3 regions of the Streptomyces lacaronensis genome follow, and region 3 is predicted to be linked to each of the others. Evidence: riboswitches for the same ligand, from Rfam matches in the RefSeq annotation. Region 3 holds a riboswitch; each other region holds the start of a gene.
What was found. A riboswitch is a leader RNA that binds a small molecule or an ion and turns the genes downstream of it on or off. The one in region 3 is predicted to bind cobalamin.
Positions count from the first base shown of each region.

Region 1: it holds a riboswitch for cobalamin, as region 3 does, so the genes downstream of both, ACMTAK_RS44290 (ABC transporter substrate-binding protein) here and ACMTAK_RS37360 (cobalamin biosynthesis protein) in region 3, are expected to answer to the same signal.
Region 2: it holds a riboswitch for cobalamin, as region 3 does, so the genes downstream of both, ACMTAK_RS44075 (CbtB domain-containing protein) here and ACMTAK_RS37360 (cobalamin biosynthesis protein) in region 3, are expected to answer to the same signal.

Region 1 is NZ_JBLHDK010000003.1:10,228,398-10,233,594, forward strand. It holds gene ACMTAK_RS44270 (serine/threonine-protein kinase) at 1-374, shown strand, start outside; gene ACMTAK_RS44275 (DUF2165 domain-containing protein) at 470-1,009, opposite strand; gene ACMTAK_RS44280 (carboxymuconolactone decarboxylase family protein) at 1,418-1,891, shown strand; gene ACMTAK_RS44285 (RNA polymerase sigma-70 factor) at 1,936-2,859, shown strand; cobalamin riboswitch at 2,887-3,100, shown strand; gene ACMTAK_RS44290 (ABC transporter substrate-binding protein) at 3,161-4,201, shown strand; gene ACMTAK_RS44295 (FecCD family ABC transporter permease) at 4,258-5,197, shown strand, end outside.
Region 2 is NZ_JBLHDK010000003.1:10,187,081-10,192,277, reverse strand. It holds gene ACMTAK_RS44090 (FAD-dependent monooxygenase) at 1-1,078, opposite strand, end outside; gene ACMTAK_RS44085 (TetR/AcrR family transcriptional regulator) at 1,208-1,858, shown strand; gene ACMTAK_RS44080 (CbtA family protein) at 1,980-2,741, opposite strand; gene ACMTAK_RS44075 (CbtB domain-containing protein) at 2,763-2,984, opposite strand; cobalamin riboswitch at 3,041-3,174, opposite strand; gene ACMTAK_RS44070 (MurR/RpiR family transcriptional regulator) at 3,243-4,142, opposite strand; gene ACMTAK_RS44065 (polysaccharide deacetylase family protein) at 4,236-5,123, shown strand; gene ACMTAK_RS44060 (polysaccharide deacetylase family protein) at 5,170-5,197, shown strand, end outside.
Region 3 is NZ_JBLHDK010000003.1:8,673,633-8,678,829, reverse strand. It holds gene ACMTAK_RS37380 (alpha/beta hydrolase) at 1-130, opposite strand, end outside; gene ACMTAK_RS37375 (class II aldolase/adducin family protein) at 275-961, opposite strand; gene ACMTAK_RS37370 (inorganic phosphate transporter) at 1,313-2,569, shown strand; gene ACMTAK_RS37365 (hypothetical protein) at 2,583-2,831, shown strand; cobalamin riboswitch at 2,991-3,208, shown strand; gene ACMTAK_RS37360 (cobalamin biosynthesis protein) at 3,355-4,338, shown strand; gene ACMTAK_RS37355 (cobyric acid synthase) at 4,335-5,197, shown strand, end outside.

The DNA of each region.
Region 1 (5,197 bases), 1.6 Mb from region 3:
CCAAGACGCTGGAGAAGGTGCCCGGCATCGACGCCCGGGACCCGGACGTCGGATTCGGTCGCTGGGACTGCCAGTGGAAGAGCACCACCAGCGAGTACGAGGTGGACTTGCGCTTCGACCAAGGCGACCTGCCCAGCGACGAGAACACCCGGTCGACCAGGCTCGGCGATCACCAGGCCATTGTTATGCCGGAGGACGAGGGCCCGGGGAGCTGCCGTGTCGAGGTGGTCTACCGTGACTACACGGGCCTCGACCGGGTGAAGGGCACCGAGCGGGTGGTCCTCGTCCTCAAGGGGGCGGGCCGCAAGGGACGGCCCTGCGAACTGGCGACCGACCTTGCCGGGTCGGCCGCCGCCGCGCTGCCACCTGCCTGAACTGCCGCCGTGGGGCCGCCTGCCTGAGCCGCCGGCCCGTGTGAGTCCGCGGCGACGACGAGTCCGTTGTCGCTTTCGAGCCTGTGGAGTTCCGGTCAGTCCGTGGAGTCGGGCCCGGTCCGCTCGGTCGCGAGCAGATGAATGAGCAGCAGCACGATCCCGGAGATCAGGAAGACGCGGGTGGCGGCCTCCAGCCCGTTCCACTGCTTGGACTGCCACATGGCGAACCACTCGCCACCGATGGCGATGAACCCGGCGCCGAACAGCAGCATCAGCATCAACAGCCCCACGGTGCTGGCCTGGCGGGCGCGGCGGACGCTGCCTCCGCGCAGTCCCACGCCCCACATGGCCGTCGCGGCGAGGAGGACCAGGGCGGCGACGCTCTCCCAGACGATGATGGCGACGTAGGCGGTGTCCTGGAGCGCGGTGGACTTGATGGCCCGCCACATCAGGTCGTCGTCCTTGAACGTGGTGTCCATCGCCAGGACATGGCGGACGAATTGCTGATTGGAGTCGAAGTCGGTGATGTTGCCGAGGGCGACAAGCGCGATGTAGAGGGCGATCGTCCCGGTGAGCACCCCCGATACGGCGGAGTAGGTACGAGGGGAACGTATTCTGCCGGTGCGCTCGCTCACGATGACTCTGTCTCCCCGTTGTATTCGGTTGATCGGACCGAGCCGTAGCGTACAACTGTCTGGATCACAGCGGTCATGGACGCCGTAGGTGATGCGCTGTTGTGCCCTCCGGGCGGAGGTCCCGGAGGGCGCGACGTGGTCTTTGCCGGAGCGTCAGCCGGTGAAGGTCAGCGAGGCGAGGACGCTGTGAGGTCGGGGGTGGCGATCTCGCCGGACGGCGGGACCGCCACGCCCCGAACCCCAGCAACGCAAAATCGCAGGGCGGTGACAAGGAAAGCGAGAGAAGTCACCCGTTCGGCTCAGCGGGCCCGGTGGCGGGGAGACGCAGGTCACATCCGTCCATGTCACAGGGGACCGGGCTGCCTCGTCTCGGGGGTGTAGCCACTGACAACCACGGAGGAGCACACCATGGACGCGCGACTGAACTACTCCGCCAGCCCCACCGCGGGCAAGGTCCTCAAGCCCGTCATGGCGGCGGGCAAGGCGGTCAAGGACTCGCCGCTGCCGCCCGCCACGCAGGAGCTGGTGGCGCTGCGCGTGAGCCAGATCAACGGCTGCGCCGTCTGCCTCGACATGCACACCAAGGAGGCCGCCGCGGCCGGTGAGACCGCCGTGCGGCTCAACCTGGTGGCGGCGTGGCGGGAGGCCACTGTCTTCACCGACGCCGAGCGTGCCGCGCTGGAGCTGGCGGAAGAGGGGACCCGGGTCGCGGACGCGGCCGGTGGCGTCGGCGACGAGGTGTGGGCGAACGCCGCCAAGCACTACGACGCGGAGCAGCTCACCGCCCTGGTGATCCTGGTCTCCTTCATGAATATGGCGAACCGGTTGAATGTCATCACCCAGCAGCCGGCGGGCGACTACCGGGTCGGGCAGTTCCATTGATCGGTGCCAGTCCGGCCGGCCGGTCGTTGAGGGGGGGAATCGGCGTGAGCGAGGTCGAGGAGTTCGAGGAGCTGCGGCCACTGCTGTTCTCGATCGCCTACCGGATCCTGGGCAGTGTGAGCGAGGCCGAGGACGCGGTGCAGGACACATGGCTGCGCTTCGACGGCTCGGCCACCCGGCCCACGTCCACCAAGGCATATCTGTCGGCCACGGTGACCCGCGTCTCGATCGACGTGCTGCGCTCCGCGCGGGTGCGACGGGAGGAATACGTGGGCCCGTGGTTCCCCGAGCCGCTGCTCAGCGACCCGTACCAGGATCCGGCCCGGGCGGTGGAGCTGGCCGACTCGGTGTCGATGGCGGCGCTGCTGCTCCTGGAGCGGCTCAGCCCGCTGGAGCGGGCGGTGTTCGTACTGCGGGAGGTGTTCGGCTTCGGATTCGACGAGATCGCCACGGCGGTGGAACGGTCGGAGACGGCATGCCGGCAGCTGCTGGTGCGGGCGCGGCGCCACATGCGGGCCGGACGGCCCCGGTTCGCGGCGGACCGGCAGGAGCGGCAGGAGCTGGCCACCCGGTTCTTCGACGCGCTGAAGGACGGCGACGTGGGCGGGCTGCGGAAGCTGCTGGCCGCCGATGTGCGGCTGGTCGGGGACGGTGGCGGCAAGGCCCCGCAGCTGGCCAGGGCCGTCATGGGCGCGGAGAACGTGGCGCGGTTGCTGGGCGGTGTCTTCCCCTGGCTGCTGCGGATCGATGTGTCGTTGGAGCCGCACGAGGTCAACGGCCAGCCCGGCGCGATCGTCCGCGACCGGGACGGCAAGGTGCTCCACACCCTGGCCCTCGATGTGCTCGACGGGCAGATCCAGACCATCCGCACGGTGGTCAACCCCGACAAGCTCGGCCACCTCGGGCCGGTCGGCGACGCCTGGGCCGTGGACCGAGAGGTGAAGCGGGCCCGTCGGCGGCCGAACTGACCGTGGGACGTGGCGGCTCGACGCTCTTGGTAGTCTCGGGGAGCCAGTCGTGCCACATCCGAGGCCAGGGAATCCGGTGCGAATCCGGAACTGACGCGCAGCGGTGAGGGGGACGGGCGGGGCATGTGACACCACTGGGAGGAGTCCGCGGCGGCCGTGGGGCCGTCGCGAACGAGCACCGGGAAGGGGCCCCGTCCGGACGAGCCCGAGTCCGAAGACCTGCTGGCACCTCCGCGCCCGGTGTGCGGAGGACGTCCGTAGGCCAGGCTCCGCGTACGAGCCCCGACCACCGAGGCTGCCCGTGCTCCGCTCCGCCCGCCGTACCGCGGCGTTCCTGCTCGCCCCCGCTCTTCTGCTCACCGCGTGCGGTGGCTCCGGCCATGACGACGCCGGCGCCGGAAGGCCCGCCGGTGCGGGCTATCCGCGCACGATCGACAACTGCGGCCACAAGGTCACCTTGAAGTCCGCCCCGAAGCGGGCCCTGTCGCTCAACCAGGGCAGCACGGAGATCCTGCTCTCGCTCGGCCTCGCCGACCGCATGGCAGCCACCGCCACCTGGACCGACCCGGTGATGAAGGGCCTGGAGAAGGCCAATGCCACGGTGCCCCGTCTGGCCGACAACGCGCCGTCCTTCGAGAAGTCCCTGGACGCCGAACCCGACTTCGTCACCGCCTCGTTCGTCTCCACCCTCGGCAAGGGCGGCGTGGCCACCCGCGAGCAGTTCGAGAAGCTGGGCGTGCCCACGTATGTCTCGCCGTCCGACTGCGCGGCGGGCAGGGACGCCGACAGCGGTGGCGACGGCTCCCGCGGCAAGCCCCTCACGCTTGATGCGGTGTACGGCGAAATAAGCGACCTTGCCCACGCGTTCGGTGTCGACGAGCGCGGTGAGAGGCTCGTCGCGCGGCTGAAGGAGCGCGTCCGCAGGGCCACGGAGGGAGTGGACGCCTCCGGTGTCTCCCTCATGTACTGGTTCGCCAACTCCCAGTCGCCGTACCTCGCCGGCTGCTGTGGCGCGCCGGGTGCCATCACCCGGGCCGTCGGGGCGGAGAACGCCTTCTCCGACACCCACGACGAGTGGCCGCAGATCAACTGGGAGACCGTGGCCGACCGCGACCCGGACGTCATCGTCCTCGGCGACCTCACGCGCAGGCAGCAGACCGCGGAGACCGCCAGGGCCAAGACGCGCTTCCTCGAGACCAACGCCGCCACCCGCGATCTCACCGCCGTGCGGAAGAAGCGGTACATCCTGCTGAGCGGGCAGGCCATGAACCCGTCCCTCCGTACGGTCGAAGGGGTGGAGCAGGTCGCCGCCGGGCTGCGCGACTTCGGGCTCGCCAAGTGAGTACTCGAAAGGTGAGCACCCGCCGCGCGGGTACCCGCCTCCTGAGCACCCGCCTCCTGAGCACCCGCCTCCTGCTGCTGGTCGCGGGCGGGCCGGCCGCGCTGCTCGCGTCGGTCGCGTTCGCCGTGACCACCGGCCCGGCCGACATCTCCACCGCCGACGTATGGGCGGCGGTCACCGCCCATCTGGGCCTGGGGGAGAGCACCTTGCCGCCGCTTCGGGATGGCATCGTGTGGAACCTGCGCATGCCGCGCACACTGCTCGCCGCGGTGTGCGGGGCGGGTCTGGCCCTCTGCGGGGCCGTGATGCAGTCCCTGCTGCGCAATCCACTGGCCGATCCCTTCGTGCTCGGGGTGTCCTCGGGTGCCTCCACGGGCGCCGTCACCGTGGTCGTGCTCGGCGTGGGCGGCGGGGCCGTGTCCCTGTCGGCGGGCGCGTTCACCGGTGCGTTGCTGTCGTTCGGCCTGGTGCTGGTACTCAGCCACAGCCTCGGCGGCAGCACCGACCGCGTGGTGCTGTCCGGAGTGGCCGCCATGCAGCTGTTCTCCGCGCTGACCTCGTTCATCGTCCTCACCTCCGCGGACGCCGACACCACCCGGGCCGTGCTGTTCTGGCTCCTCGGCTCGCTCACCGGCGCCGGATGGGGCGATGTACTGCTGTGTGCCGGCGTCCTGGCCGCCGTCCTCGTGGTCTGTCTCGGCCACGCCCGCACCCTGGACGCGTTCGCCTTCGGGGAGGAGGCCGCGGCGGCGCTCGGTGTCCGGGTGGCCCGTACCCGGCTCGTCCTGCTGTGCGCGACCGCGCTGCTCACCGCGACCCTGGTCAGCTCCGCCGGGGCCATCGGCTTCGTCGGCCTGGTCCTCCCGCATGCCACCCGCGCCCTCACCGGCTCCGGCCACGCCCGTCTGCTGCCGGTCACCGCACTGGCCGGGGCCGTCTTCCTGGTGTGGGTGGACACCGCCGCCCGCACCGTCATCGACCCCCAGGAGGTCCCGG
Region 2 (5,197 bases), 1.5 Mb from region 3:
CCTCGCTCGGGTCGGTGTTTGCCAGGACGCGCTGTGCCGAAGTGTGATGCAGGACCCGGGCCGCGGCCGGGTGCCGTTCGGTGTGGTAGCTGTCCAGGAGGCCGCTCGGCGCCCGGTCCTGGATGACCGCGGCCAGTTTCCAGCCCAGGTTGATCGCGTCCTGTATGCCGAGGTTGAGCCCCTGGCCGCCCAGCGGCGCATGGATGTGGGCGGCGTCGCCCGCGAACAGTACGCGGCCCACGCGGTACTGCTCCAACTGGCGTGTCGCATCGCTGAAGCGCGAGGAGTTGTCCACGGCCCCGAGGGTGGTCTCCTCGCCGTACACCTCCCGCAGGGCGGTGGCGATCTCCTCGTGGGTGACGGGGGCGTCGCGGGCGGTGTCCATCTGGTCCGCGCGCCCGAAGGTGAAGCGGTAGAGGTCACCGTCGACCGGGACCAGCATGGCCCAGTAGTCGCCCACCTGACGGGTCAGGGTGCTGATGTGCCCCATCCGCTTCGGCACCAGCGAGGACACCGCGGTCAGCCGGATGTCGGTCAGCACCGCCTGATGGGTCCCGGCCCGCCCGGGAAACGGCAGCTCAAGCAGTTTGCGCACCGTGCTGTGGCCACCGTCGCACGCCACCAGATAGCGCGCCCGCACCTCCAGGCCGTCCGCCGTCACGACCACGCCGTCCTCGTCCGACTCGACCTTCGAGACGGCGGCGGAGCGCAGAACCCGCGCGCCCGCGGCGATCGCCCGCTCCTCGAGCACCTCCTCGATCTTCCACTGAGGGATGCCGATCACGCCGTTGTGCCTGGTCTGCCAGGGGGTGCAGTCCAAGGGCACGGGCAGCAGCGCGAAGTTCCCGCCCACCGGGCCACGCGGGGTGGCCCGCCGCAGCATCGGCTCCAACAGCCCGCGCGACTCCAGCAGTTCGGCCGTACGGGGCTGGATGGCACCGCCCTTCACCTGCTCGATGCGCTGGTCCAGCTTCTCCAGCACCAGGGTCTCGGCCCCGGCCAGCGCCAGCTCGTACGCCAGCATCAGCCCGGTGGGGCCGGCGCCCGCGATGACGACGTCGGTCGCGCCCTCTGCCATCTCCATCGTCCCCGCCATCTCCGTCTTCTCCGTCTTCTCCGTCGGCACGGTCACCCCTCCTCGATTTCTCGCCTCGGACTACATGTATACCAGGTGCAGAAATCTCCTGAGGGCAACTGCTCTGCTACGGTGGTCGTCGTGGACGGCAAGCCAGGGCTACGGGAGCGGAAGAAGCAGCGGACCCACGCGGCGATCTCCGAGGCGGCGATCACGCTCTTCCTCGAACACGGCTTCAACCAGGTCTCGGTGGCCCAGGTGGCCGAGGCGGCCGAGGTGTCCAAGCGCACGCTCTTCGCCTACTTCCCGGCGAAGGAGGACCTCGTGGTGCACCGCCTCGCCGACCACGAGACCGAAAGTGCCCGCGTCGTACGGGCCCGCCCGCCCCGCACCACCCCGCTGACCGCACTGCGCGAGCACTTCTTCAAGGGCCTGCGCGAACGGGACCCGATCACCGGGCTCAACGACCATCCCCAGATCCTCGAGCTCACCCGGATGATCCTCGACACACCCTCGCTGGTGGCCCGGATGGAGCGGTTCAAGGCAGGTGCCGAACGCGCGCTCGCGGAAGCCCTGCGGGAGACGGCGGACACCCCGGAACTCACCGCGCGGCTGGCCGCCGTCCAAATCGTCGCGGTCCAGTGGTCGCTGGCACAGGACAACACCGCACGCGTGACGTACGGGGAGCCGGCCGACGAGCGCTACCCGGGTGCGGTGGCCGACGCGGAGCACGCGTTCGCGCTGCTGGAGAACGGACTGCGGCACCTGCCCCCGCGGAAGTGACTCCGGGCCGCCCCGCACGGGTGCCTCCGGGGCGCCAGGCTCTCAGCTCAGGCCGTCGGGTGGCCTCACAACGCGAGAGGGCCCCGGATTTCTCCGCGGGCCCTCGTGCGTCTCGGTGTGGTCAGTTCGGGGCGGCCGCCATCGCCCGGCTCTCCTCGGCCTTCCCGGGCTTGGGGTTCAGCATCCGCTCGGCGAGTTCGCCGAAGAGGAGGCCGAAGCCACCCCAGAGGATCAGCTGCATGGCGAGGGCGGACAGCCGGAACCGCCACAGGACGGTGGCCGGGAAGTCCGCCGGGACCTCGTTGATGACGGGCAGGAAGGCGAACGCCAGCCCGATGACGACAGCGAAGGCGGCCACCGCGGCGACGGTGGCGTACCAGGTGCCCAGCTTCGGGGCGAGCCGCTTGCCGAGGATGGTGGCGGCGATCGCCAGGAGCACGCTGAGCACCATCATCAGGAAGTACAGCGTCGTCCGCTTGCCGATGGTGTCGCCGTTGCCGACGGCGGGCGGGCTGGCCGGGTACTTCAGGAACGGCACGACATAGACCGCGAGCAGCGCGCAGCCGGACAGCAGCAGCGCGGTGGCCCGCGGGCTGAAGCGGCCGACGCGGCCGAGGGCGACGCAGTAGGCGAGGGCGGCGATGCCGCCGAACGCGATCCCGTAGATGAGCACACCGGTGGCCAGGCCCGCGGTGGACTGCAGACTACGGGAGACGATCTCGACCTCGTGCTCATGCGCGGGGGCGTGGGCCTCCTCGAAGCCGATCGCGCGGTCGACGTTCGGCTCACCGAGGAAATAAGCGGCGATCAGGGCGAGCACACCGGCGCCAAGACCGGCGAGCATGCCCCGCACCAGCAGGTTTCTCACTGTTGCGGAGTTCATGGGGGTGCGGCGTCCCTCGCGTCAGTGGCAGGGGAAGCCGAGCAGATGGCGGGCGTCATGCACCCACTCGTGGACACCCGAGCCGGAGACGACCGCGGTGGCGCCCTGCTCGGCGCCGACGAAGTACAGCAGGACCAGCATCAGGATGCCGAAGAAGACGGCCCAGGGAGCTATCGCCTTCAGCGGCAGCGTGGTGGGGAGGGCGGGAGTGGTGGCTGTCGGCTGCGCGACATGCTGCGCCATGACAGTGGCCTCCTAAGGGAGTTCGCGTCCCATCTCGGTGGTGCACAAGACGATGGCTGCGGGTCTGACTCACGGAACGTCCCCTTCGGATACGTCCGTTCACAGTGGCGCGACCGTGCCGGATTCCCACCGGCTTCCGTCAGACCATCGTCGATATCGCACCGACGGTACCGCGTGTCGGATGCCTGGCCAAGACCGGCCACCCGGTGAGACGCCTCTCTGGTACCAGGCCGCCGGCCCCGGCAGGACACACACGCATCACTCGTCGCGGCCGTAATGGGGGCTGTTGGGCGGCAGGAAGCGGCCCCGGAGGCGGGTCAGCAGCTCGGAGGTCTCCATCGCGCGCTCGCCCAACTGGGAGGCCACGGCCAGGGCCAGGGCATCGACCACGGCCAGCGAGCCGAGCGTCTCGCGGGTGGCCCCGGAGGCGGAGAGGGTGGCGAGGAGGGTGACGGCCACGCGGTCGCCGAGCGCCGGGCCGAGGGCGTCGGTGATCAGGACGACCGGGGCGCCCACCTCCTCGGCGTGGTCGATGATGACCTCGATCTCCTTGAAGAGCCGGGCCGGGGCGAAGATCACCACGACGTCGTCCGCCGAGAGCGGCACCAGCGCGTCCGGCAGCCTGAAGCCCATGTCCGCGGTGTGACGGGCCTTGAGCCCCAGCCGGTTGAGCCTCAGCGCGAGGTACTCGGCGATGATGCCGGACGGGCCGGCGCCGAAGGTCATGACCTCCTTGGCGGGCAGCAGCCGCTCCACGGCCGCGGCGAAGGCGTCGGCGCGCAGACTGCGCCGGGTCTCGTGGATGACCTCGGCGGCGTCCTCGAAGACCCGGTCCAGCAGTTCCTCGGTGGATCCGGCCATGTGCTCGACGCGGCTGCGCAGTCGCGCGGAGGGCCGCATCAAGGTGGCGAGTGACCGGGCCACGGCGTGCTTGAGACCGGTGAAGCCGCTGTAGCCGAGGGCCTTGGCGGTACGGACCACCGTGGCGTCACTGGTGCCGGTGAGCGCGCCGAGTTCGCTGGCGGAGGAGAAGCCCACCTCCTGCGGATGCTCTCTGAGGAACGCCGCGACCTTCTGCTCGGCGGGAGCGAGCCGCGGCCAGGCGGCCGCCACCCGCTGCTGGAGCGGCGCACCCTCCGGGATCTCCGCCATTTCCATGGGTTGCCCTCTCTTGACGTGCGTCCGTAGCGCATCCTACTTTCCTCGCGTCGCATTCACGACAAGTTCGTAGCAGATACTACGGAGCCTTCCATGACCACTTCCGCCACCCCGACGCCCGGCTACCGCCCCCGGCCTGGGGCGGTCGACCGCCCCCAGTGGCCGGGCGGCGCCCGCTGCGCCGTGATGCTGAGCTTCGACGTGGACGGCCCGGCGCTGCTGGCCAACCTCGGCCACGCCCCCGACATCTGGCGCTCGCCACGGCTGTTCTCGCTCGGCGCCTACGGCCCGCACCGGGGCACCCCCCGGATTCTCGACCTGCTGGCGGACTTCCCCGTCCCCGCCACCTTCTTCGTCCCCGGCTGGACCGGCGAGAGCTGGCCCGACCTGCTGAAGACCATCGCGGACCACGGCCATGAGCTGGGCCATCACGGCTATATGCACGAGCTGTACTACTCCAAGTCCATCGCCGAGCAGCGCGCGCTCATCGAGCGCAGCCAGGAGATCTTCCAGCGGGTGGCCGGCACCACGGCCGTGGGGTTCCGCACCCCCTCCGGTGACTTCCGCGCCGACAGCCCCCAGCTGCTGCGCGATCTCGGCTTCTCCTACTCCAGCTCCATGCGCGGCGACGACCGCCCGTACCGCTGGCGGATCGACGGGCGCGACACCGACCTCATCGAGATCCCCGCGCAGTGGGAGCTGGACGACTTCCCCCAGTTCGCCTACAACGACGTCCCGGCGGAGCCGCGCAGCCAGGACCGGATCGCCGGCACCGAACTCACCCTGGACAACTGGCGGCGGGAGTTCGACGGCTACTACCGCTACGGGCTCTGCTACGTCGTGATGATGCACCCGGAAGTCATGGGCAAGCCGAGCCGGGCGCTGCTGCTGCGCCGGCTGATCGAGCACATCCGCTCCCATGACGACGTGTGGTTCGCCACCGGAAGCCAGATCGCCCAGTGGTGGCGGACCCACCACTGAGCGGACCCACCACTGAGCGCCAGGGACGAGACGGAAGGAGAACGCGGTGAAGAGCGAGCAGGCGCGGCCCCGGC
Region 3 (5,197 bases):
CGTTCGGCAGCGGACGGTCGGGGGCCGGTTTCAGCGCAGCGCTGGTGGCGTACCGTCCGGCCGCCACCGCGGCCACGCCGACACTCAGCAGGGTGGTGGCGGCCGCGACCGCCGTTGTTCGCAGACGCATCCCTCCCAGTGTGGTCGGGGAGGCGGCGCCAGGCCAGCGGGCGTGCCCGGCCGGGTGACCGTCCGGCCGGGGCCCGGGGCGGGGCCGAGGACGGGCCGGGGCCGGGACGGGCCGGGCGGGGGCCGGGGACGTGCCGGGGCGGGCTCAGCCCTTCTGGCCGTAGCCGCTCAGCTTCTCGGCGGCGCGCCGCATCTCGTCCGGCGGGATCAGGGAGGGGGTGCGGCCGGGGACGGAGACCGCGGTGAGCCAGACCCGGCACATCCATTCGAGCTGGGCGGTGCGGTCGTACGCCTGGTCCAGGGTGGCGCCGTGGACGACGGTGCCGTGGTTGCGCAGCAGACAGCCGCTGCGGTCGCGCAGCGCCTCGAGCATGGCGTCGGCCAGTTCGTCCGTGCCGTAGAGCGCGTAGGGCGCGACGCGGACCGGGCCGCCGAGGGCCGCGGTCATGTAGTGGATCGCGGGGAGCTCGTCGACGAGCGTGGAGACGGCCGTGGCGTGGACGGCGTGGGTGTGGACCACGGCCTCGGCGTCGGTCTCCCGGTAGACCGCCAGGTGCATGGGCAGCTCGCTGGTGGGCTTCAGCGTGCCGAGGACCTGCCGCCCGTCCAGATCGACGGCGACGGCGTCCCTGGGGCCGAGCCGGTCGTAAGGGACGCCGCTCGGGGTCACCAGGACGGTGTCGCCGACCCGGGCCGAGACATTGCCCGAGGTGCCGACGACCAGGCCGTCGGCGGTGGTCCTGCGGGCCGTACTCACCACCTGCGTCCATGCCTGCCGCAGGGGATGCGTCAGCCGCGGCTGCGGCTGCCGCGTGGATCGCGACTGGGTCACCTGCCCTCACCTCCGGGGCCCGATCCTTCCAGGCGGCCACCGGCCGCGCGGCGGCGGGACCGGAACGGGCACGGCGGGCGACTACGACCGTGCCTCGTGGGCACCCGACTCCGGGCGGTGAACGCAGAGGGGACGGCGGACGCCCGCGAGGCCGGTCCCGGGGCCTGCTCCGGCGGCCCTCGATCCCGGCTCAACTCCCATACGACATGGGAACGTAGGCTGGAATTCACCGGGCTTTAGCGACCCCGCAACCATGTCACCCTGACGCCCTGCTCAGTTCATCTCCCGTTCACCCTGTTTCCTTACGTTTCACCGTGCCACTAACGACCTTCGAACTGATTGACCGGGTGTATGGAACACATCACGCTTCTCATCGGGATCGTGATCGTCACGGCCTTGGTGTTCGACTTCACGAACGGCTTTCACGACACGGCTAACGCCATGGCCACCACCATCTCCACGGGAGCACTCGGGCCCAGGGTGGCGGTGGCGATGTCGGCCGTCCTCAATCTCGTCGGCGCGTTCCTGTCCGTGGAGGTGGCCAAGACCATCTCCGGTGGGATCATCGACGAGGGATCCGGTATCCAGCCAGAAGTGATCTTCGCGGGACTCGTCGGCGCGATCCTGTGGAACCTGGTGACGTGGCTCGCCGGACTCCCCTCCAGCTCCTCGCACGCCCTGTTCGGCGGTCTGATCGGCGCCACCGTGGTCTCCGTGGGCCTGGACGGGGTCAACGGCGACGCGATCGTCATGAAGGTCCTGATCCCCGCCGTCGCCGCGCCGATCGTGGCCGGCATCGCCACGCTGGCCGCCACCCGGCTGACCTACCGGCTCGGCCGCGACCGCTCCCCGGAGGACACCGCGAAGGGCTACCGCGCGGGGCAGATCGCCTCGGCCGCCCTGGTCTCCCTGGCCCACGGCACCAACGACGCCCAGAAGACGATGGGCGTGATCACCCTGGCGCTGGTCACCGGGAACGTGGTGGCGCCCGACTCCGACCCGCCGCTGTGGGTCATCGTCTCGGCGGGCCTGGCCATCGCGCTCGGCACCTACCTGGGCGGCTGGCGCATCATCCGCACCATGGGCAAGGGCATCACCGACATCCAGCCGCCGCAGGGCTTCGCCGCCCAGACCGGCGCCGCCACCGTCATCCTCGCCTCCTCCCACATCGGCTTCGCGCTCTCCACCACCCAGGTCTGCTCGGGCGCCGTGATGGGCGCGGGTGTCGGCCGTAAGGGCGCCGTGGTGCGCTGGTCGACCGCGGGCCGGATGGTGGTCGCCTGGGTGCTGACCCTGCCGGCCGCCGGTCTGGTGGCGGGCGCCGCCGCGCTCCTGGCCGACCAGGGGAACGCGGGAATCACGGCGGTGGCCGTGCTCGCCGTCCTGGCCTGCGGGGCGATCTGGATGCTGTCGCGCCGCAAGCCCGTGGACCACACCAACGTCAACGAGGTCGGCACCCAGGAGCCGGTGGGCGCCGTCACGGCCGCCCTGCGGTCCGTGGCCCCGCCGCCCGCCGGTGCGCCGAGCGCCGCCCCCGAGGACGGCACCTCGGAGAGCACGCCCGAGCAGTCCCCCACCCCCGCCGTCGCGAGCAGCACCACCCGCTAAGGAGCCAGGAAACATGAGCATCGACTGGGCGGCACTCGGTCAGGTCTTCGGCATCAGTCTCGCGGTGACGGTCGCCATGGTGGGCGTCTTCACCCTGGGCATCGTCGGCACCTCCCGTAAGGCGGCGCCGGAGCAGGGCCGCACGGCCGCCGTGCCCGGTGGCACGGTGGGCGCCTCCCCGCTCGCCCGCACCGGCGCGTACGCCTGCTTCGCGGTGTGCGCCGCGGTCGTGGTGTACGGCATCTACCTGATCGTCGCCTGATATCTGATCGTCGCCTGAGGACCCGCTTCCCCGAACGACCCACCGGCCGCCGGATGGTGGCGCTGACCAGCGCCGACCGTCCGGCGGCCGTCCTGTGAGGTGCGGTTGTCTGTGGGGCTCGGCACACTCGGGCGTCATGGGTCATATGCGAGTTGACGGCCATTCGCGGCCCATGGTGGACTTCCCGAGCCAAACGGCGGCAGGAGAGGAAGCCGGTGAGAATCCGGCGCGGTCCCGCCACTGTCACCGGGGAGCACCCTCCCATCGCCTGTATGGGGTCACGGCTCGTCCGTACGGTTCGTCGCGTACGCGGGGCTGGAAGACCGGGAGGGCCGCGGATCCGGGAGCCAGGAGACTCTCACCGCCGGTCACGTCGAACCAGGGCGCGGACCCTGAGTGAGGACATACCGCCATGCCCGGCATCGCCACGCCGCCAGCCCTCCCTGTCCGATTCGGCTCTTCCGGCCCCTCTGGCCCGTCTGGTTCCGCATCGCCGCGCCGAGGCGTGACGGCGGCCTGACGGATGCGTGCCGACCACGCCTCGTTCGCGTGCGGCGCGGCCCTCGGCTTCCTCGGCGACCTCGCCACGGGCGATCCGCGCCGCGGCCATCCGGTGGCCGCGTTCGGGCGCGCCGCCGCGGCCGCCGAGCGCCTGCTGTGGCGCGACCACCGGGGTTACGGGGCCCTGCACACCGCGTTGTGCGCGGGCGGCGCGGCCGCCGGTGCGGCGCTGCTGACCCGCGCTGTACGGGGCCTTGACGGCCGCCGTGGCGCGGAGGTCGCGCTGACCGCCGCCGCCACCTGGGCCGTGCTGGGCGGCACGAGCCTGGGCCGTGAGGCACGGGCCGTCGGCGGAGCGCTGGCCGCCGGGGACCTCGATGTCGCCCGGGAGCGGCTGCCGCATCTGTGCGGCCGCGATCCGCAGGCGCTGGACGGGCCGCAGATCGCCCGCGCGGTCGTCGAATCGGTCGCCGAGAACACCTCCGACGCGGTCGTGGGCGCGCTGATGTGGGGCGCCGTGGGCGGCGTGCCGGGGCTCATAGGTTTCCGCGCCGTCAACACCCTGGACGCCATGGTGGGCCACAAGTCGCCGCGCTACCGGCGGTTCGGCTGGTCGGCGGCCCGGCTGGACGATGTGGCCGGCTGGCCCGGTGCACGCCTTACGGCGGCCCTGGCGACCCTCGCGGGCCCCGATCCGCGCGGTGCGTGGCGCGCCTGGCGGCGCGACGGCCGACGCCATCCGAGCCCCAACGCGGGCCCCGTGGAGGCGTCCTTCGCGGGTGCGCTCGGCGTCCGGCTGGGCGGCACCCTCGCGTACGGCGGCCGGGTCGAACACCGGCCGGTGCTCAACTCCGGCGGGCGGCCGGTGGAGTCGGCCGACATCGAGCGGGCGATACGGCTGTCGCGGCGCGTCGGCGTCCTGGCGCTCGGGGTGTCCATGGCGGCCCGGCCGGTCCTGCGGGCGTTGACGAGGCGGCTCCGGGCCTTGGGAAGGGGCGGCGGATGAGCGGGATACGCGGTAAGGGCGGCACGGACGGTTCCGGGGCGCGCGGCGGGGGGCTGCTCGTCGCGGGCACGACCTCCGACGCGGGCAAAAGCGTGGTGACGGCCGGGATCTGCCGGTGGCTCGCCCGTAAGGGCGTCAGCGTGGCGCCCTTCAAGGCGCAGAACATGTCGCTCAACTCCTTCGTCACGCGGGAGGGGGCGGAGATCGGGCGGGCCCAGGCCATGCAGGCCGCCGCCGCGCGCGTCGAGCCGAGCGCGCTGATGAACCCGGTCCTGCTGAAGCCTGGCAGCGACCGCAGCAGCCAAGTGGTGCTGCTGGGCAGGCCGGTGGGCGAGCTGAGCGCGCGCGGGTACTTCGGCGGGCCCGGAGCCCCCTCGCCGGGCGAAAGGCTCTCCGCGGGGCGTGAGGCGCTGCTGGGGACCGTCACGGAGTGCCTGGAGGAGCTGCGGAGCGCCCATGACGCGGTGATCTGCGAGGGCGCGGGCAGCCCGGCCGAGATCAATCTGCGCCGCACCGACATCGTCAACATGGGGCTGGCGCGCGCCGCCGGGCTTCCGGTCGTGGTGGTCGGGGACATCGACCGCGGTGGCGTCTTCGCGTCCTTCTTCGGCACGACCGCGCTGCTGTCGGCGGCGGACCAACGGCATGTGGCCGCCTACTTGGTGAACAAGTTCCGCGGCGATGTGAGCCTCCTGGAGCCCGGTCTCGAGATGCTGCGCGACCTCACCGGGCGCCCGACCGTCGGGGTACTCCCGTTCGCCCACGGGCTGGGCATCGACGAGGAGGACGGGCTGCGGGTGTCGCTGCGCGGCGCGGTGCGGGAGAGCGTCGTGGCGCCCCCTTACGGCGCGGATGTCCT